Regions from separate parts of the Brevibacterium renqingii genome, predicted to be linked through region 1. Evidence: predicted binding sites of a transcription regulator. Region 1 holds the regulator's gene; the other holds the start of a gene.
The links. The regulator HrcA, encoded in region 1, represses chaperone genes, less so after heat shock. The targets are predictions, from matches to a motif close to TTNGCACTCGNNNNNNNCGAGTGCNAA.
Positions count from the first base shown of each region.

Region 2: groL (chaperonin GroEL) is a predicted target of HrcA. The motif match lies at 3,801-3,827, and genes of this name have one in related genera.

Region 1 covers NZ_JADBHG010000003.1:190,456-200,345, forward strand. Annotated here, with positions in the region: gene IIE29_RS08265 (endonuclease/exonuclease/phosphatase family protein) at 1-751, opposite strand, end outside; gene lepA (translation elongation factor 4) at 881-2,749, shown strand; gene hemW (radical SAM family heme chaperone HemW) at 2,750-3,979, shown strand; gene IIE29_RS08280 (DUF4870 domain-containing protein) at 4,071-4,589, opposite strand; gene IIE29_RS08285 (DUF4870 domain-containing protein) at 4,698-5,345, opposite strand; gene IIE29_RS08290 (DUF3097 domain-containing protein) at 5,486-6,352, opposite strand; gene hrcA (heat-inducible transcriptional repressor HrcA) at 6,505-7,557, shown strand; gene dnaJ (molecular chaperone DnaJ) at 7,642-8,757, shown strand; gene IIE29_RS08305 (16S rRNA (uracil(1498)-N(3))-methyltransferase) at 8,754-9,584, shown strand; gene IIE29_RS08310 (PhoH family protein) at 9,685-9,890, shown strand, end outside.
Region 2 covers NZ_JADBHG010000001.1:836,472-847,156, reverse strand. Annotated here, with positions in the region: gene IIE29_RS03820 (aldehyde dehydrogenase family protein) at 159-1,625, shown strand; gene IIE29_RS03815 (DUF3263 domain-containing protein) at 1,997-2,263, shown strand; gene IIE29_RS03810 (LytR C-terminal domain-containing protein) at 2,266-2,850, shown strand; gene IIE29_RS03805 (cold-shock protein) at 3,124-3,327, shown strand; gene groL (chaperonin GroEL) at 3,984-5,627, shown strand; gene IIE29_RS03795 (DUF1707 SHOCT-like domain-containing protein) at 5,766-6,533, opposite strand; gene IIE29_RS03790 (TSUP family transporter) at 6,609-7,358, shown strand; gene IIE29_RS03785 (hypothetical protein) at 7,462-8,274, shown strand; gene IIE29_RS03780 (RNA-binding S4 domain-containing protein) at 8,274-8,486, shown strand; gene pspAB (PspA-associated protein PspAB) at 8,579-9,178, opposite strand; gene htpX (zinc metalloprotease HtpX) at 9,231-10,142, opposite strand; gene pspAA (PspA-associated protein PspAA) at 10,228-10,512, opposite strand; gene IIE29_RS03760 (PspA/IM30 family protein) at 10,509-10,685, opposite strand, start outside.

The DNA of each region.
Region 1 (9,890 bases):
GCACCGCCTCGACGGGGAAATGATCGGACGGGTACCTGCCGTGCGCGCTGAACGTGTTGATCGTCGTCGCCACCGTGGCCAGACCAGCGGTGGTGAGGATCCAGTCGATGCGGGGCTCTCCCTGCTTCGGCCCGTTGTAGCGGTGGAAGGTGCCGATGTCCTCGCCCGGGACTTCGGCGGCGGTGTCGGTGAGGCCGAGTTCGGTGCAGAAGAAGTCGTAGACGGGTGAGCCCGTGGCGACATTGAAGTCGCCGGTGACGACGGAGGGGTGGGCCGCCTCGGCGATGGTGTCGCCCATGATCCTGCCCGATTCCATGCGAGCACGTTCGGATCTGTGGTCGAGGTGCGTGTTGAGCACACGCAGACGTCGATCACTGATGCGGTCGCGGACGTCGACGGTCGTGAGTGTGCGCGCATGTGACACGCCCCAGGATTCCGAGGCCACCGTCTCGGGCTGTTCGGAGAGCCAGCTGATGTCGACGGCATCGACGTCGAAGCGCGCAGAATCCAGGATCACGGCCGTGAATTCGCCGGAATTGCCTCCGGAGTGACCTTCGCCGAGCCAGATGTACTCCTCGGGCAGCATTTCGATGAGCGTCTCGAGCTGATCGAGCTCTCCCTCCTGCGTGCCGATGATGTGCGGATGGGATGCGCGGATGAGTTCGGCCGCGATCGGCAGCCGTTCGGCCACCGGATGTCCGTCTCTGGCCGGATAGCGGAGATTGAAGCTCATGATCGCGAATTCGCTCATGTCTCCATCTTCGCCGATCGCGTGCCGGGTGCGAAGCGATCGACGCGGATTCCAGGTCCGCATGCAAGTCATGGAAGAATGGGAGCTCTGGTCTGTCAGGAGATCTGATCTGTCAAAGGAAGGGCGTTCATGTCACCTCAGGTGAATAAGGAAGCTTTCAAGCGGATTTCACCGTCCGCCACCTCACCCGAGCTGATCCGCAATTTCTGCATCATCGCTCATATCGACCATGGCAAGTCGACCCTGGCCGACCGGATGCTCCAGATGACAGGTGCCGTCGAGAAGCGCGATATGCGCGCCCAGTACCTCGACCGGATGGACATCGAGCGCGAGCGCGGCATCACGATCAAATCCCAGGCGGTGCGCATGCCCTGGGAATACGAGGACACGCCGTATGCGCTCAACATGATCGACACCCCCGGGCACGTCGACTTCAGCTACGAGGTCTCACGCTCCCTGGCCGCCTGTGAGGGCGCGCTGCTGCTCGTCGACTCGGCGCAGGGCATCGAGGCGCAGACTCTGGCGAATCTGTACCTGGCCATGGAGAACGATCTCGCGATCATCCCTGTGCTCAACAAGATCGACCTGCCGGCCGCGCAGCCGGAGAAGTACGCCGAAGAGCTGGCGAACCTCATCGGCTGCGAGCCCGAGGACTGCCTGCTCGTATCGGGCAAGACCGGGGAAGGCGTCGAGGAGGTCCTCGACCGCATCATCTCCGACATCCCGGCCCCCGTTGGCGACGCCGAGGCACCGGCCCGGGCGATGATCTTCGACTCCGTCTACGACACCTACCGCGGCGTGGTCACCTACGTCCGCCTCGTCGACGGCTCGCTCAGACCGCGCGAGAAGATCGAGATGATGTCGACCGGCAGCACCCACGAACTGCTCGAGATCGGCGTCTCCGCCCCGGAACCGCAGGCGACGAAGGGCCTGGGCGTCGGCGAGGTCGGCTACCTCATCACCGGTGTCAAGGATGTGCGGCTGTCGAAGGTCGGCGACACCGTCACCCTCGCATCCTCTCCCGCGGCAGAACCGCTCGAAGGCTACAAGGAGCCCCAGCCGATGGTGTATTCGGGGCTGTTCCCGATCGACGGCTCGGACTACCCGGTCCTGCGGGATGCTCTCGACAAGATCAAACTCAACGACGCCTCCTTGGCCTATGAGCCGGAGACGTCGACGGCGCTGGGCTTCGGCTTCCGGTGCGGCTTCCTCGGCCTGCTCCACCTCGAGGTGCTCCGCGACCGGCTCGAACGCGAATACGACCTCGACCTCATCTCCACCGCGCCGAGCGTCATCTACGACGTGACCATGGAGGACGGGACCGAGACGACGGTGACGAACCCGAGCGAGTACCCCACCGGAAAGATCAAGGAGGTCAGAGAGCCCATGGTCCGGGCGACGATCCTGACGCCCAGCGACTACATCGGTGCGGTGATGGAGCTGTGCCAGACCCGGCGGGGCAGCCTGCAGGGCATGGACTACCTGTCCTCGGACCGCGTCGAGATCCGGTACCGGCTGCCTCTGGCCGAGATCGTCTTCGACTTCTTCGACCAGCTCAAGTCACGGACCAAGGGCTATGCGACCCTCGACTACTCCGATGACGGGGAGGACCCGGCCGATCTCGTCAAGGTCGACATCCTGCTGCACGGCGACCAGGTCGATGCGTTCTCCGCGATCGTCCACCGCGACAACGCCTACTCCTACGGCGTCGCGATGGCCGGCAAGCTGCGCAAGCTCATCCCGCGCCAGCAGTTCGAGGTGCCCGTCCAGGCGGCCATCGGCTCGCGGATCATCGCCCGCGAGACCATCCGCGCCATCCGCAAGGACGTGCTGTCCAAGTGCTACGGCGGTGACATCAGCCGCAAGCGCAAACTGCTCGAGAAGCAGAAGGAGGGCAAGAAGCGGATGAAGATGGTCGGCACCGTGGAAGTCCCGCAGGACGCCTTCATCGCAGCGCTGTCCTCCGATGAGCCGGAGACCAAGGACAGCAAGAAGTAAGTGCCCACACAACCGTCCGGAGAGGTGCCACCGCGCGACGGCTCACTCCCTGCCTCGGCGGGGGTCGGGGCCGCGGATCGCGGGCTGAGCCTCTACGTCCACGTTCCCTACTGCCGGGTCCGCTGCGGCTACTGCGATTTCAACACCTACACCGCCGAGGACCTCGGGCCGGGTGCTTCCCGCGACGACTACCGGGCCAATCTCGCTCGTGAGCTCGACCTGTCCGTGTCCACCCTCGCCGAGGCGGGCGCGGGGGACCGCGAGGTCTCGACGATCTTCTTCGGGGGAGGCACACCGACGCTGCTCGCCGCCGGGGTGCTCGCCGGGGTGATGGACGACATCCGCGCCCGCTTCCGATTGGCCGCCGACGTCGAGGTCACGACCGAGGCGAATCCCGACACCTTGGATCCCGCGTACATCGCCACCTTGGCCGGTGCCGGATTCACCCGCATCTCGATGGGCATGCAATCGGCTGTTCCGCATGTGCTCGCGACCCTCGACCGAACCCACGATCCGGAGAAGATCCCCGAGGTGGCCCGGTGGGTGAAGGAAGCAGGACTCGATCTGAGCCTCGATCTCATCTACGGCACACCGGGGGAGTCGATCGAGGACTGGCGCCGTTCGCTCGACGTCGCGCTGTCCAACGAAGTCGATCACATCTCGGCCTATTCGCTCATCATCGAACCCGGGACGAAGATGGGGGCGATGGTTCGCCGCGGCCGGCTGCCGATGCCCGATGAGGACGACCTGGCCGACAAGTATGAGATCGCCGATGCCGCGATGACCGCCGCCGGTCTGCACTGGTACGAGGTGAGCAACTGGTCGACCGGTCCGGAGACCAGGTGCCTGCACAATATGGCCTATTGGCAGGGCGCCGATTGGTGGGGCTACGGCCCCGGTGCGCACTCCCACGTCGGGGGAGTGCGGTTCTGGAACGCCAAGCACCCGCGGGCATGGAGTGACCGGCTTCTCGCCGGGCAGTCGCCGTCGATCGGCCGTGAGATCCTCGATGAGCAGACGCGGGAGATCGAAAGGATCATGCTGGCCGCCCGCATCGATTCCGAGCTGCGCCTGGATTCCCTCGGTGCAGGCAGTGAGCAGGCGATCAGAACCTTCGTCAGGCAGGGGCTGCTCGACCCCGACGGTGCAGCAGACGGCTGGTTCAGGCCGACCCTGCACGGACGCCTGCTCGCCGACCACATGGTGCGCATCCTCACCGAATACGTCTGAGTCCATCGCCTCCGGTGAAAAGCGACCGCCCCGACCCTCGCCCGAGGATCGGGGCGGTCGCACATCGGTGCGGACGGTCGGAACGTCCGGTCTACCTGATCCAGTTCGGAGTCAGCGGGATTCGGTAGCCCTCACCGCGATTCGCCGCCATGCAGGCGATGACCTCGATGACGATCATGTAGATCGAGAGGACGGGAAGCAGCAGCAGGATGAGGAATCCGATGCCGACGATCGTGAGAATTCCCCCGACGAGGCCGATGGCGAATCCCGCGATGACGCCGATGATCAGCAGATTGAGTGACTGCGCGGTGTGATGGCGCAAGAACGGCGACCTGTCCTTGTTGATGATGAAGAGGATGAGAGTGACGATCCATCCGAGCCCGACGACATAGGTGGCGGCATGGGCCAGATGGGACCACATCGCCGTCGAGCGCTCCGTCTGGTCGGCGTTCCAGAATCCGACCGAGTGCGGGCCGTAGGCGGCATCGGGCAGTGCAGCGCCGATGGGGACACCGGCCGCGGGGGAGTGGGCGGAAGCGGCGCCCGGGTGACCGTAGCCGCCATACGGCTGCTGCTGAGACCCGTACGGCTGCTGAGGATTGTCCGACATGAGAGACCCTTTCTGAGTTTCGATCACACCACAGTCACCCAGCTGGCTGGTCGAATCGCGTCCTGCGAATGCACCGTCCCGGGCGACGGGTATGTGTGACGAGCAAGCCTACTTCACGAAGTCGAAGACGAGCGGAAACCTGTATCCCTCGCCTCGGTTGGCCGCGACGGCGGCGATGACGTAGAGAACGGCATAGACGATCGGAACGATCACGGCGCCGTAGACGATGAAGATGCCCAGCCCGAACGTCACCAAGGCCAGGATGAAACCGAGGATCCCGAGCACGAACGCCGCAGCAGAGCTGATGATCGCGTTCGTGATCATGGCGTTGAGGCCCTGTCGCGAATGCTCGCGCACGAACGGGGATTCGTCCTTCTTGACGAGGAACATGACGAGCGGCATGAACCCGAAGATCAAAGTGCCGAGGTGAGCCCACATCGCCGCTGACCGTTCCTGCTCGCCGACCCTCCAGAACCGGTCGGAACCCGGTCCATAGGCGGCCTCGGGCAGCATCTGCGAATCGAACAGTGCGGGATTGCCGACCGGCGGAGGACCGACGCAGCCGGGCTGTCCGTAACCGGGCTGGGGGTGCCCGTGGCCCGGGCGCCCATAACCGGGCTGCGCAGAGCCATAGCTGCGCGGCCCGGACCGGCCGGTGCCCGGCTGCGAAGTGTACGGCTGCTGGGGTCCCGACGCCTGGGAGTAGTTCGGCGGCATGGGGCGGCCGTTGTTCGGCTGCTGGGGGTCGAACGACATGATGATCCTTTCACTGCCTCTGTCGTTTCACCCTAGCCCAGCCCTCGGTCGCGGGGCATGGCGAGCTGAGCGAATGCTGTGCCGATTCTGCAACATGCGGCTTCTGAGAAGGCTTCGCCGCCGCCGAGCGAACAGCGGAGTCAGCCGACCGTGACGAAGTCGATGAGCTCCTCGACACGACCGGACAGGGCCGGTTCGACATCGGCGATGGTCGACACCTTCCCGAGGATGCGCGCCCAGCCGCGGGCGACATCGCGGTGATCGGCGTGCGGCCACCCGATCCGACTCAGGATCCCGGTCTTCCAATCCTCACCGCGGGGAACGACCGGCCACTGATCGATGCCGACGACGTGCGGTTTGACCGCCTGCCAGATGTCGACATAGGGATGTCCGATGATGTGGACGACGTCGCGATAGCGGGGATCGGCCCGGACCGCCTCGGCGATCTTCGACTCCTTCGTCCCCTTCACGAGATGATCGGCCAGCACGCCCACACGATGGTCCTTGTCGGGTCCGAACGCTGCGAGCTTGTCGGCGACGTCGTCGAGTCCGCCGAGGGGTTCGACGACGACTCCTTCGATGCGCAGATCGTCGCCCCAGATCTTCTCGACCAGCTCGGCGTCGTGCTTGCCCTCGACCCAGATGCGAGACCCGCGCGCCACACGTGCTCGGGCTCCTTCGACGACTCGCGAACCCGAGGCCGTGCGACTCGGGGCGGTCGGCTTCTTCTTCGCCGGCAGGCGGAGATCGACCGGCTGCCCCTCGAGCAGGAACCCCGGTCCCAGCGGGAATGCCCGGACCTTGCCCTGCCGATCCTCGAGCTCGACGATGATGCCGGCCGTGGTCTTCTTGGCCCCGATGACGGCTCCGACATACCCGCTCATCGCGTCTTCGAGCACCATCCCGAGCCCGAGCTCGACCGGGCGTGACTTCTTCGGACGGTGTGAGGACGGGGAGCTGCCGGAGAGGACGTCGGATCCATAGCGATCGAAAGCATTCACAGGCACCCACCATAATGGCCCGCCACGTTGGAAGTGCGGTGACCCTCCGGCGGGGATGAGAAAGCGCGCAACCTCACCCGTGAAATGAAATCACCTGCGAAGAGGCGTAGAATTGGCACTCAGTGCTAATGAGTGCCAAGCGTGTGGGGAGGTCAGCGATGAACGACGGCAGACGGGCGCAGGTCCTGCGCGCCATCGTCGAGGACTTCGTCGCGACGAACGAACCCGTCGGCTCGAAGGCCATCGTCCAACGACACACGCTCGGGGTCTCACCCGCGACGATCCGCAACGATATGGCCCACCTCGAACAGGAGGGGTACATCGCCCAGCCGCACACCTCGGCCGGACGGATTCCGACTGATCTCGGCTACCGGATGTTCGTCGATCGCATCGATGAGTTCAAACCGCTCACCCAGGCCGAGCGCAGGGCGATCTTCCAGCTCATCGACGGCGACGTCGAACTCGACGAGATGCTCGACCGCACGGTGCGGGTGCTCTCCGGACTGACGCACCAAGTGGCGCTGATCCAGTATCCGACGGTGTCATTGGCACGGATCAAGCACATCGAGATCGTCGGCCTCGGACCGAGCCGGGTCCTCGTGGTCCTCATCACCGATGCGGGGCAGGTCGAACAGAAGACCGTCACACTGGGTCAGCTGCTCGACGACGAGGGAGTGCGCGGCATCCGCGATCGGATCAATGCCGAGTTCGCCGGGAAGAAGCTCTCCCATGTCATGGGCAAGGCCGCCGGAGCCGGGCACACCCCGGTCGCCGCCGAGTCGGTCTCCGCCGAGGCCGAAGATCGGGACGAGCTCGGACTGGAGAAGATCAGAGCCGCGGTCATCGATCTCGTCGCCGCGACCCGCGAGGAGCGCATCATCATGGCCGGCACCGCCAATCTCGCCCGCTCCGGGCATGAGTTCGGCGAGCAGATGGCGCCGATCCTCGAAGCCTTCGAAGAGCAGGTGGTGCTGCTCAAGCTGCTGACGTCGATGGCTGAGGACCAAGAGGAGATCAGCGTGCGCATCGGTCGTGAGAATACTCACGAATCGTTCAGTTCGACATCCGTCGTGGCCGCCGAATATGGTCATGACGCAGGTTCCTCGGCCCGCCTGGCGGTACTGGGACCGACGAGAATGGACTATCCGACGACGATCTCGGCCGTCAGAGCCGTCGCGAAGTACGTGTCCTCACTGCTCGACAGGGGATGAGGAGCCGCCGCACCGGTCAGGGCAGCCGGCGGCCGACCACCACGAATATGAAGAACACACACCATCAGGGAGAGAGAAGTTTCTGTGGCCGATCACTATGAAACACTCGGAGTGTCCAAGGACGCTTCTGCGGCTGAGATCAAGTCGTCGTACCGGAAATTGGCACGCAAGTACCACCCGGACGTCAACCCCGGCCACGAAGACGAGTTCAAGGCCATCTCATTGGCCTACGATGTGCTCTCCGACCCGGAGAAGCGCCGCAACTACGACATGGGCGGGGGAGAGAACGGACAGGGCTTCCCGGCCGGAGGCGGCTTCGGCGGTTTCGGAGACATCTTCGAAACCTTCTTCGGCGGCGGAGGCGGTCAGGCCGGCGGCCCGATCCCACGCACCCAGCGCGGCAAGGACGCCCTCGTCGGCGTCAGCATCGATCTCAAGACCGCGGCCTTCGGCGGGAACGTCGATCTCGATGTGACCACCGCGGTCGTCTGCGACACCTGCTCGGGAGCCGGTACGCAGGAGGGAACCTCTGTCGAGACCTGCAGCCTGTGCCACGGTGCCGGCAGCGTCCAGCGCATGACCCGCACTCTGCTGGGACAGATGGTCACGAACCAGACCTGCAATGCCTGCCACGGCTTCGGAACCGTCATCCCCAACCCGTGCCTCAACTGCCAGGGCGACGGCCGCGTGCGCAAGCAGCGGACGATGAAGATCCGCATCCCCGCCGGCGTCTCCGACGGCACCCGCATCCAGCTGAGCAGTCAGGGCGAGGTCGGACCGGGCGGCGGACCGGCCGGAGACCTCTTCGTCGAAGTCATGGTCACCCGCCACGAGGTGTTCCAGCGCGACGGAGACAATCTGCGCGCCTCGGTCTCCGTGCCGATGACCGCCGCTACCCTGGGCGCGACCATCCCGTTCGACACCTTCGACGGCACCCAGGACCTCAGCATCGCCGCCGGCACCCAGTCGGGCACGGTCGTCAAGCTCGCCGGGCTCGGCGCCACCCGCCTGCGTTCGGAGACTCGCGGCGACCTGCTCATCACCGTCGACGTGCTCACACCCGACAAGCTCGACGACGAACAGCGGGAACTGATCGAGAAGCTCGCGCAGCTGCGCGGAGAAGAGGCCCCGCGAGCCCAGATCACCACCGAGAGCCGCGGCGTGTTCTCCCGCATGCGCGAGAGGTTCGCCGGTCGGTGACTCTTCCCGTCTTCCGCTGCACCCGTGCCGCCGAGGCGGTCGCCGGTCAGGTGCTCGCCGTCGGTGAGGACGTGGCCGGGCATGCGGTGCGGGTGCGTCGGATCGGCCCCGGGGAGCAGATCGAGATCGTCGACGGAGCGGGCACGCGCGCCCGCGGCACCGTCACGGCCGCCTCGGCGACGGGGATGGAGATCGACGTCGCCGAGGTGATCACGGAAGCGGCGAACCGACCCCGGCTCGTCCTCGTCCAGGCCCTGGCCAAGGGCGACCGTGATCTGCAGGCCATCGAGGCGGCCACCGAGATCGGCGTCGACGAGGTCATTCCCTGGGCCGCCGAACGCTCAATCGCCGATTGGCCGGCGAAGAAGCGCGAGAAGATGGCCGCGAAATGGGAGCATCTGCTCCGCTCCGCCTCACTGCAGGCCCGGCGCTCCCGGTTCCCCGCACTGCACGAACTGGTCCGCGGCACCTCCCTGATCCAGCGCCTGGGCGAGACCGATGCGGTCTTCGTCCTCCACGAGACGGCGCAGCGCAGGCTCTCCCAGGCGCTGCGAGACCTCGGGGGCTCCGGCGGCGCTGCCGCTGCCGAGACCGAGCATTCGCCCGCTGCCGGGACCGAATCGACTGAGTCCGACTCCGGCGCTGCGGTCCGGCCTGAACGCATCGTCATCGTCGTCGGTCCCGAAGGCGGCATCAGCGACGGCGAACTCGAGGCGCTGAGCGGCATCGGCGCAGCCCCGGTGCTGCTGGGCCCGACCGTCCTGCGCTCCTCGTCCGCCGGCTCCGCGGGCCTCGTCATGGTGCAGAATTCATTGGGCCGTTGGTGAGACATCGGACTAGGATGGAAGCACAACCAGGCGCCGCCGGCGACGGTGAGCCCCCACGCAAAGGAACATTCTGGACATCACCCACCCACCCGAGAACCCTGTGAACACGACCGACCCGGAAGCGGTCGATGCGGACGGCAGCCCCGGCGAGTCCGACACCGTCCGCCTCGTCCTGCCCGATTCCATCGACCTCGTCGAATTCTTCGGCCCCGGGGAGACGAACCTGCGCGCACTGGAGCGGACCTTCGACGACCTCGACATCCACGTGCGGGCCAACCAGGTCCAGGCCGCGGGCGAGCCCCGACG
Region 2 (10,685 bases), on a different contig from region 1:
TTAGAGTGCATCTGACCCGTCGCGGGTGATATCGGACGCGGGTGTGCACGAAGCGCAGATCGGGTGTGCACGATCGCCTATCGAACCGGTGTTCTGCCCGCAGACGGCACGCGTTATGCTCGGCCTGAAGGAGTTCATCGTTGAACGAAAGGACCGCAATGTCGGAATTCCCCGAGGCCAAGAACTGGAAGATGCTCATCGGCGGCGAGTGGGTCGATGCCGCTGACGGCGACGTCACCGACGTCATCACGCCCATCGACCGCAATGTCGTCATCGCCAAGGTGCCCAACGGCAAGGAAGCCGACGCCGATCGTGCCGTCCAGGCCGCGCGGAAGGCCTTCCCCGAATGGGCTGCCCTGCCGTTCAAGGAGCGCCAGAAGAAGCTGATCGCCTGCGCCGATGCGCTCGACGCGGCCTCGGAGGAGCTCGCTCAGCTGACGGCGATCGACACCGGAAACGCGATTCGCACCCAGGCCCGCCCGGAGACGGTCGTCCTGGCCGACCTGTTCCGCTACATGGGCGGAGTCGCCGGTGAGGTCAAAGGCAACACACTGCCCGCCGGAGACAAGCAGCTGCAGTACACCAAGCGCGTCCCGCTGGGCGTCGTGGCGGGCATCCTGCCGTGGAATTCGCCGCTGATGATCGCGGCCTTCAAGACCCCTGCCGCGCTCGCCGCCGGCAATACGATCGTCCTCAAGTGCGCCGAGGACGCTCCTCTGACGATCCTCAAGATGGCCGAGGTCATCGCCGACATCCTGCCGGCCGGCGTGCTCAACGTCGTCACCGGCAAGGGCTCCGTCATCGGTGAGGCGCTCAACGTCCACCCCGATGTCGACAAGGTCTCGTTCACCGGTTCGACCAGCGTCGGGCGGCATGTCGCCGAGGTGGCCGGCGGTCGCCTCGCGCATTCGTCGATGGAGCTCGGCGGCAAGAGCCCGAACATCATCTTCCCGGACTCGAACGACGACGACACGCTCGAGCAGGTGCTGCTGTCCACGCGCTTCGCCCGTCAGGGACAGTCGTGCACCATGGGCTCGCGGCTGTTCCTCCACGAGGACATCTACGACGACTTCCTGGCCAAGCTCGTCGACGCCGTGTCGAAGATGAAGGTCGGCGATCCGCGCGACGAGGGCACCGACATCGGCTGCATCATCAACCAGAAGCAGTACGACCAGGTCGCCAGCTACATCGAGATGGGCAAGTCGATGGACGGTGTGGAGATCGCCTATGACGGCTCCGAGTCCCTCGAGGTCGGCGAACCGGGCTTCTACCACGCCCCCGTGATCTTCTCGAAGGCGAGGAACGACTGGCAGACCAGCCGCGAAGAGATCTTCGGCCCTGTCCTCTCGGTCATCCCGTGGAAGGACATCGACGAGGTCATCGACATGGCCAACGATTCCGACTTCGGTCTCGCGGCCTTCGTCTTCACCAAGGACGTCGACGCGGCTCTGACCATGGCCAACCGCATCGAATCCGGCTGGGTCCAGGTCAACCAGGGCGGCGGACAGCTGGCCGGTCAGTCCTATGGCGGCATGAAGACCTCGGGCTTCGGCCGGGAGGCCTCGCTGGAGGGAATGCTCGAAGGCTTCACCCAGATCAAGCAGGTCAACATCCGCATCCGCTGAGCCGACACGGTCGCCGAGTCGAACCGCCTCGGCGAGTGCACAGCCGTCCACCCCGTCGCCATCGTCATCGACCAGATGCGGTGCGGCGGGGTGAGGCCGTTTCGGGCCCGGTCGGTGTCGGCACTGTCGCGGCTGTCGTGCGCCGACTGCGCTGTCGCACCGCTGGCGGGAGTCGGTACCGCCGGGGCTGTCGCGCACCGCCGGTGCTGTCGTAGCGCCGTAGCGCCGGGGCTGTCCCACCGCCTGCGGGAGTCGGCACGCGCGACGGCCGCGAGCGAGCTCACAGCCGCGGCGACGCGCCGGAAATTCCTGTCCCGCCGATCGGGCGATAATATAGAAGTCCAGTCATCTCTCGAAGGAGCACACCCTCTATGCCGTCGAACAACGACACCTCAGAACTGAGCGAGCTCGAGGTGGCCGTTCTGGAGTTCGAGCGGCGGTGGTGGAAATACGGCGGTGCCAAGGACCATGCGATCCGTGAGCGCTTCGATATGTCGGCCACCAGCTACTTCCAGATACTGAACTCGCTTCTGGACAACCCTGCAGCTCTGGCCAGCGATCCGATGCTGGTCAAGCGCCTTCGCCGGATCCGCAGCACGCGGCAGAGCGAGCGCGCCCAAGCCCGCGTCTCGAGGTAGACATGACTGACGAATTCGACGAGATCGAGCCCGGCCGGCGCAGCGGTGCCCATCGACAGGAATCCTCCGCGTCGTCGAACATCGGTGCCATCTCGCTGGTCATCGTGCTCGCACTGGTTGCGGTCCTGCTCGTCGTGGCCGCCATCAACATCATCTTCTCGTCGATGGGCAACCCCGAATCGAAGATCGCCGATCCGCCGGCCTCGGAGTCGGCCTCGGCCGAGCCCTCGCCAAGCGAGAGCGAGGTCAGCGTCGCCGACGACTCGATCACCGTCGATGTCCTCAACGGCTCCGGTGTCTCCGGCGCTGCGAAGAAATTCTCCGAGGCGGTCGAGGACAAGGGCTGGACGCTCGGCCAGGTCGGCAACTACTCGACGAACCTCAGTGACTCGACCGTCTACTACAAGGGCGAGGAGAACGCCTCCCAGGCGAAGCTCGTCGCCGAATCGCTCGGAGTCTCGGCCACTGAGGCCTCCGAGGACTTCGACGCCGATGTCACCGTGGTGATCTGCTCGGACATCGCCGACCGCGGGCCCGAGCCCAGCGAGGGTGCCGAGTCGGCGGAGTCCGGCGACGCGAACGGCTGATCACTGTTTCCAGCGACGCGAGCGGCTGATATAACGAATCTATAACAGTCGTGAACGGCCCGAAGCGGGATGCGCTGCTGCGGTAGAGTGACACCAGCTAGGCAAGCACAGCACCTTGTGTTCTATTCGTGCTTCACCGAGATTATTCTCCCGAGGTCAATGAGAGAAGTCGCGGGGTCGGTTGAGTTTTACTAGCTTCCGTATTCCAGATGCGGTCGCACGATCGCGGCTGAAATGCGGGATTTCAATGGCACAGCACTGTATGGAGAAGTAATGGCACAAGGTACCGTCAAGTGGTTCAACGCCGAAAAGGGCTATGGTTTCATCACCCTCGAAGGCGAAAACCAGGACGTGTTCGTCCACTGGAGCGCAATCCAGATGGACGGCTACCGCTCTCTCGAAGAGGGCCAGCAGGTTCAGTTCGAAGTAGGAGAAGGACAAAAGGGTCCTCAGGCGGAGTCCGTCACCCTCCTCTGAGACTGACTGCTGTAAGCATCTGAGAATGATCGCTGTCAGCACAGTTTTCTGATCCGCCGCGGGCGGGCACCGGTTCCATCGGTATCCTTCCGCGCGGGGAAAGCGCCGAGCAGGCAACTGCTCGGCGCTTTTCAGTTGCCTGGGCGGGTGCGAGGTGAGGGAAGTATCGCCGAGAGCTCGGTCTGCGACTGACAGCCCGGTATGCAACCAGAGCTGTCAGTCGCAGACGGAGCTCTCGGCAGAGCTGTCAGTCGCAGACGGAGCTCTCGGCAGCGAGCGGGTGCCAGTCGTTCGCGTTGGGCCGAACTGCCGAGCTGGTGTCGCCGAACCGGTCATCGCGTCGACCGCCCCGGCTCTCATACGCCCCGAGAACCCGCGGAACCTGATCGAGAGACCGCCGATCCGACCAGCCTCCTGCGCTCAGCGAGTGCCTCGTCGCACTCCGCGGTGCCCGTGACTGCAGGTGACGAATATTTGCACTCGCATGGTGAGAGTGCTAAATCTAGTACTGGTGAAAACCGATGGGTTCCCACCAGTCGTCTCGAGAGCGTGGTCCTTATGTGGAATGGAACATATGGGCTCACTCTCTGCCGTCGCGGGCGCTGACGACTGCTCTGGATTCCCACTCCACTCCATCAGGGAGGATCTAAGCCGCTATGGCAAAGATGATTGCATTCGACGAAGAAGCTCGTCGGGGACTCGAAGCTGGCCTCAACCAGCTCGCGGACGCGGTCAAGGTGACCCTTGGACCCCGCGGTCGCAATGTCGTGCTCGAAAAGCAGTGGGGCGCACCGACCATCACCAACGATGGTGTCTCCATTGCCAAGGAGATCGAACTCGAGGACGCCTACGAGAAGATCGGCGCCGAACTCGTCAAGGAAGTCGCCAAGAAGACTGACGATGTCGCAGGTGACGGAACCACCACCGCTACCGTGCTTGCTCAGGCCCTCGTCCGCGAAGGCCTGCGCAACGTGGCAGCCGGTGCTGATCCGCTCGGCCTCAAGCGCGGCATCGAGAAGGCCGTCGAGGCCGTCACGTCTGTCCTGCTGAACAACGCCATCGACATCGAGACCAAGGAACAGATCGCCGCCACCGCCGGCATCTCCGCAGGAGATCCCGCCATCGGTGAACTGATCGCCGAGGCCATCGACAAGGTCGGCAAGGAAGGCGTCGTCACCGTCGAGGAGTCCAACACCTTCGGACTCGAGCTCGAGCTGACCGAGGGTATGCGCTTCGACAAGGGCTACATCTCCGGTTACTTCGTCACCGACACCGATCGCCAGGAAGCTGTCCTTGAGGATCCCTACATCCTCATCGTCAACTCCAAGATCTCGAACGTGAAGGACCTGCTGCCCGTCCTCGAGAAGGTGCAGCAGTCGAACAAGCCGCTGTTCATCATCGCCGAAGACGTCGAGGGCGAAGCCCTGGCCGTCCTGGTGCTCAACAAGCTCAAGGGCACCTTCAAGTCCGTGGCCGTCAAGGCACCGGGCTTCGGCGATCGCCGCAAGGCGCAGCTGGCCGACATCGCCATCCTCACCGGTGGCCAGGTCGTGTCCGAGGAAGTCGGGCTCAAGCTCGACAGCGTGACCACCGATCTGCTGGGCACCGCCCGCAAGGTCGTCATCACCAAGGACGAGACCACCATCGTCGAGGGCGCAGGAGACGCCGAGGAGATCGCCGGACGCGTGGCACAGATCCGCGCCGAGATCGAGAACTCGGACTCCGACTACGACCGTGAGAAGCTGCAGGAGCGTCTGGCCAAGCTGGCCGGCGGCGTCGCAGTCATCAAGGCCGGAGCCGCCACCGAGGTTGAGCTCAAGGAAACCAAGCACCGCATCGAAGATGCCGTGCGCAACGCCAAGGCTGCTGTGGAAGAGGGAATCGTCGCCGGTGGCGGCGTGTCGCTCATCCAGGCGGGCAAGACCGCTTTCGCCGACCTCGCACTCGAGGGAGACGAAGCCACCGGTGCCAACATCGTCAAGGTTGCCATCGAAGCTCCGCTCAAGCAGATCGCCACGAACGCCGGCCTCGAAGCCGGTGTGGTCGCCGACAAGGTCGCCAACCTCGAGCCCGGATTCGGCCTCAACGCCGCAACCGGTGAGTACGAGGACCTGCTGGCCGCCGGCATCAACGACCCGGTCAAGGTGACCCGCTCTGCTCTGCAGAACGCCGCCTCGATCGCCGGTCTGTTCCTCACCACCGAGTCGGTCGTCGCCGACAAGCCCGAAAAGGCCGGAGCAGGTGCGGACGCAGCTGCCGGCATGGACGGCATGGGTGGAATGGGCGGCATGGGCTTCTGATAGCCCCCGTCGTTCGAAGAGCCGTGCCGGTGCCCGCAAGGGCGCCGGCACGGCTCTTTCGCGTCCGGGAGAGTGGCCGACACGCTCCTTCCGCGTCCGGGAGGTCGGCCGGCACGGCGGCGATCAGCCTGAGGCTGTTCAATCCCACGGGTTGTCGCGGTGATGGCGGCGACCGGAGCGTCGCCTGCGCCGCTCGTCGCGGCGCGATATCTGACCGGGGGAGTAGGGCGGGATGGGCGGGTGCGGCGGCTGCAGCCCGCTGCCCAGCTCGGGTTCGTAGTCCTCAGCTGAGTGCTCGCCCTTCTCGATTTCGCGTCGGGCTTCGGCATCGCCGAGGTGGGCCCGGGCCTGCCTCGTCAGCTCACGTCTGCGATTGCGGATTATCTCGTCCTTGTGCGCGATGCGGGAGATCCCGCCGAAGAGCATCGGAACGATGACGAAGATCGGCCAGAAGAAGATGAACTGTCCATTGGCGAGCGATGCGAACGCCCAGATGGCGAGCATGAAGCCCGCGGGACCGGCGATGATGCCGAGCACGGACTGGCGCACCCGATCCCGGTAGTACTTCCGCGCCGCGGCATCGATCTGCTCAGGAGTGATCGGAACGCGGTTGGCCTCGAGGCGTGCCAGGGCCTGCGCCCGCCCCGCCTCGTCGAGTTCGTCGGGTGTGAGCTCCGCCGGATCGGGGAGCACGAGATCGTCGACGAGTTCGGGGATCTCGCCCAAGGTCTTGAGCTTCGCAGCGGCCTCGGTGCGTTCATCGAATTCCGAGACGTCTAGTTGCCCGAGGGCATACGCCTCCGAGAGCACGTCTGCGACCACCGCCCGATCGGCGTCGGAGGCTCGGACCTGCCCATATGATCGTGGATCTGCGCTGAAACGCGACCACAGGGGACGAGCGTTCATGTTCCATACTCTAACCCCGCCGCCAGGATCGGACCTGGGCGAAGGGGTGGAGGGCACTGGACTAGACTCGACCGCGTGGAACCCGTGGTCGTGCTCATCCTCTTCGCCGTGTTCCTCGGGGCCCTGTCCCAACGCGTCACCGGGATGGGGTTCGGGCTGGTGAGCGGTCCCTTCCTCGTCCTCCTCCTCGATCCGTTCAGCGGCATCGTCCTCGTCAACATCTGCGGAATCGCCGCCGCACTCTCGGTCTTCGCCCGCACCTTCGCCGAGGTGGAATGGCCGCCGCTGCGGCAGCTGGCCCTCGGTGCGGTGATTGGGACGGTCCCGGGAGCTCTGCTGGCCTCCAGCCTGCCCACTCCACTCCTGCAGATCCTCATCGGCTCGCTCATCGTCCTCTCACTCATCAGCTCGCTGACCCTCGGCAGGCTCGGCCATCGGATCCCCGCGAACTTCGGCACCCGTATTTCGACCGGGCTGCTCTCGGGCGCCATGTCGGCCGCCGCCGGCACCGGAGGACCGGCAGTCAGCGCCTACGCGGTGCTGACGAGCTGGGAACAGCGGTCCTTCGCGGCCACCCTGCAGCCGTTCCTCGTCGTGGGGACCACCTCGGCGGTGGTGATGAAGGTGATCGTCAACGGCGGGGTCTGGCCGGATCTGGAGATCGGCACTTGGATCGGATTGGCTCTCGTGCTCGTCGCGGGCCTCATCGGAGGTGACTGGCTGTCACGGCGCATCGAGACCTCGATCGCCCGGACCGGGATGCTCGTCCTCGCCTTCGGCGGGGGCATCTCCGCGCTGGTCAAAGGGGCTGCGGCGCTGGTGTGAACAGGAGCGCGGACTGAGCGGTTGCAAGGCACAGGTTCAGACGCCTGTCAGACTCATCGGGCATACTGTTCGAGGACAAAGTCAGCCGGGGGAGGCATGGATCGTGACCGAAGTATTTCTGTTGCTGCTCGTTGTGCTCGGGGCTGTCTTCTTCATCGGCCACCGCAAGGAGAAGCAGCGTCAGCGGGAGCTTCTCGCCGCCGAGCTCGAGCAGGTGAAGAGGACCGCCGAGGAGGACGTCACCTCGTTCGGCGAAGAGGTCGCCGAACTCGATGTCATCACCGCCGGGGTCGAACTCGACACCGGGGGAGCGCAGGACTACAAGCAGGCGCTGGATTCCTATGACATCGCCAAGGAGACCCTCGAGAAGGTCGACGAACCCTCCGACATCCGCAACGTCACCGAGGCGCTCGAAGACGGCCGCTACGCCGCGAAGTGCGTGCGTGCCCGCGTCGAAGGCAAGCCGCTGCCCGTGCGTCGTCCGCCCTGCTTCTTCAACCCCCAGCACGGCCCTTCGGTCGAAGACATCGATTGGGCCCCGGCCGGCGGACAGCTGCGCCCCGTGCCCGTGTGCGCCGCCGACGCCGAACGCGTCGCCGTCGGCGCGGATCCGGCCGTGCGCAAAGTCGTCACCGCCGACGGACACACCCGTCGTGCCTACTGGGAGGCCGGCCCCGCCTACGCCGAATACAACCGCGGCTACTTCAACTCCTATGCCGGCTCAGGCCTGCTGCCCGGCGTCCTCATGGGTGCCATGATGTTCGGCGGCATGGGCGGCGGCTGGGACGGAGCCGATATGGGCGACGGCGGCGGAGACATGGGAGGCGACGGCGGTGGCCTCTTCGGCGGTGACGGCGGAGACGGCGGCGGCCTGTTCGGAGACGGCGGCGGGTTCGACATCGGAGACATCTTCTGATGGACACCATCGAGATCCGCGGCGAGTCGATCAAGCTCGGCCAGCTGCTCAAACTCCACGGCGTGGCCGAACACGGTGCGATGGCCAAAGACATGATCGCCGACGGTGAGGTCACCGTCAACGGCGAGGTCGAGACCCGCCGCGGTGCGACGATCCGCCCGGGCGATCGGGTCGAGGCCCTCGGCGAGGTCATCGAGGTGGCCACGGAGTAGCCGACACCGGTTCGACGGAGTGGAACACCCACTCGACAGGAAGGAGGGCGTCCCCGCGGGGACGCCCTCCTTTCATCCGGTGCTGCCGCCGGTCATTCGAGCTCTGGGGCCGCCGGGGTGTCGTTCATGCCCGGAGCGTCCCAGAGGGCCGACCAGTTCGAGGTGTCGTCCTCGAACGGCAGCTCACCGGAGAGGATGCCCTTGACCTGGATCTCCAGGGGATTGTCCCGCTGCTTCGGCCCCGACTGGACGAAGGGATAGAACGTGCCGCGTTTGTACTGATAGACCAGGGCCATGCGGCGGCCGTCGGGGTGGACGAAGTACACGGTGGTGCACAGCAACATCGTGTCGAAGCCCTGGCTGACCAGCGCCGAGTTCACGGCGTGGATGTTCGTGACGAGGTTGACCACCTCGGCGTTGGCGTCGGCGACGACCTGCCAGGTGAAGCCGTAGCCGTCGTTCTCCTGCCGCACCGAGGCGGCCGGATCGGAGCCGATGAGGGCGACGCTCTCGGACTCCGCCGTCTGGAATGCGGCCCCCTCGACCTGTCGGAAGGCGACGGCGCCGACACCGGTCGGGGTGAAGCCGGCGGCTGCCTGCAGGGTCAGCGCGGCAGGCGGCAGGGCGAAGAGGTCGTCGAGGTTGGCTCGCTTCGGTTTGGTGCGGCCGAGCAGTGCGTCGAAGAAACCCATGGGACTCCTAGTCGGAATGGTGCGGTGGGATGAGCCGGTGTTCGAGCGGACGTCACTCGGGGCGGGAGAGCTGGGCGGAGATCTTCGCCAGCTGATCGAGGCGCTTCTCCAGCGAGGGGTGAGTCGAGAAGAGCTGGCCGATGGCGGCCTTGCCGCTGACAGCCGGAATCAGAGCCAGATGGTTCGCCGAGGCGGACGAACGCAGATCCTTCTCCGGAATCTTGCTCATGTCGCCGCTGAGCTTCGTCAGCGCCGAAGCCAGCGTCGAGGGCGCGCCCGTGAGGATGGCGGCAGCTCGATCGGCGGCGAGCTCACGGTAGCGGGAGAGGCTGCGGATGAGGATGAAGGACAGACCGTAGACGACGGCTCCGACGAGGATGAACAGCAGCTGGATCGGGATGCCGTTGTTATTGTTGTTCGACCGTCCGAAGCTCATATAGTAGCCGGCCCGCATCATCAGGGCGGCGACGACGCCGGTGACTCCGGCGACGGTCATCACAGTGACGTCTCGGTGGGCGACGTGGGAGAGTTCGTGGGCGAGCACCACTTCGACCTCGTCGCGGTCGAGCTTCTCCAGCAGGCCCCGGGTCACGCACACCACGGACCGTTCGGGGGAGCGTCCGGTGGCGAAGGCGTTGGGGATCGACGAATTCGATACGGCGACCCTCGGCTTCGGCGAATCCGAGAGCTGACAGAGCCGGTCCACGATCGTATGCAGTTCGGGCGCCTCCTGGACCGAGACCTCCCGACCGCCCATGGCCCGCATGGCGATCTTGTCGGAGAAGTACCACTGGAAGAAGAACGCGCCGGCGCTGACGAGGACGGCGATGATGACGCCGCCGATGCTCTGGCCGATGATCCACCAGATCGCCAGGATGAGCACGACGTAGATGAGCCCATTGAGGAAGATCGTCCATCCCATCCGCATGGTCAGGCCGTTGTCCTTGACGAAGCGATTCTTCATCGTGATTCCTCTCTGGGAGTGGCAGAACCGGCCCACTGTCTCGTGCGAAGACAATGGGCCGGGTGCATCGTTGTGGTATTCGGTTTCAGGCCGGGTCCGGGATGAAGCCTTCGCCCGTGAGCAGCTCGGCGATCTCGGCCAGGGTGGCGTCGACGAACGGGATGACGACATCGGAGGACCCGAGGTAGTCATCGGAGACGGGGCTGCCAGTGGCCTTGACGTATTCGTGGAGGGAGTTCAGTGCGCTTCGCACGGCTTCCTCGTTGCCGGCATTGACGGCGTCCTCGACCTGGTTGTCGTACTTCTGGAGCAGATCCTGATCGACATCGGCGACGTCGAACTGTCCTTCGCCCATGATGCGAATGATCATGCCTGGTCATCCCCTTCGAGCGACTTCTGCTGCTCCTTGTCGGATCCCGCAGGCAGGGATTCGCGCATCCGCTGCAGCTCCATTTCGACGTCGCTGTCGCTGGAGAGCGCATCGAGCTGCGCGGTGATGTCGTCCTTCGAGGTGCCCGTGACGTCCTCGAGGGCACCGGAGGC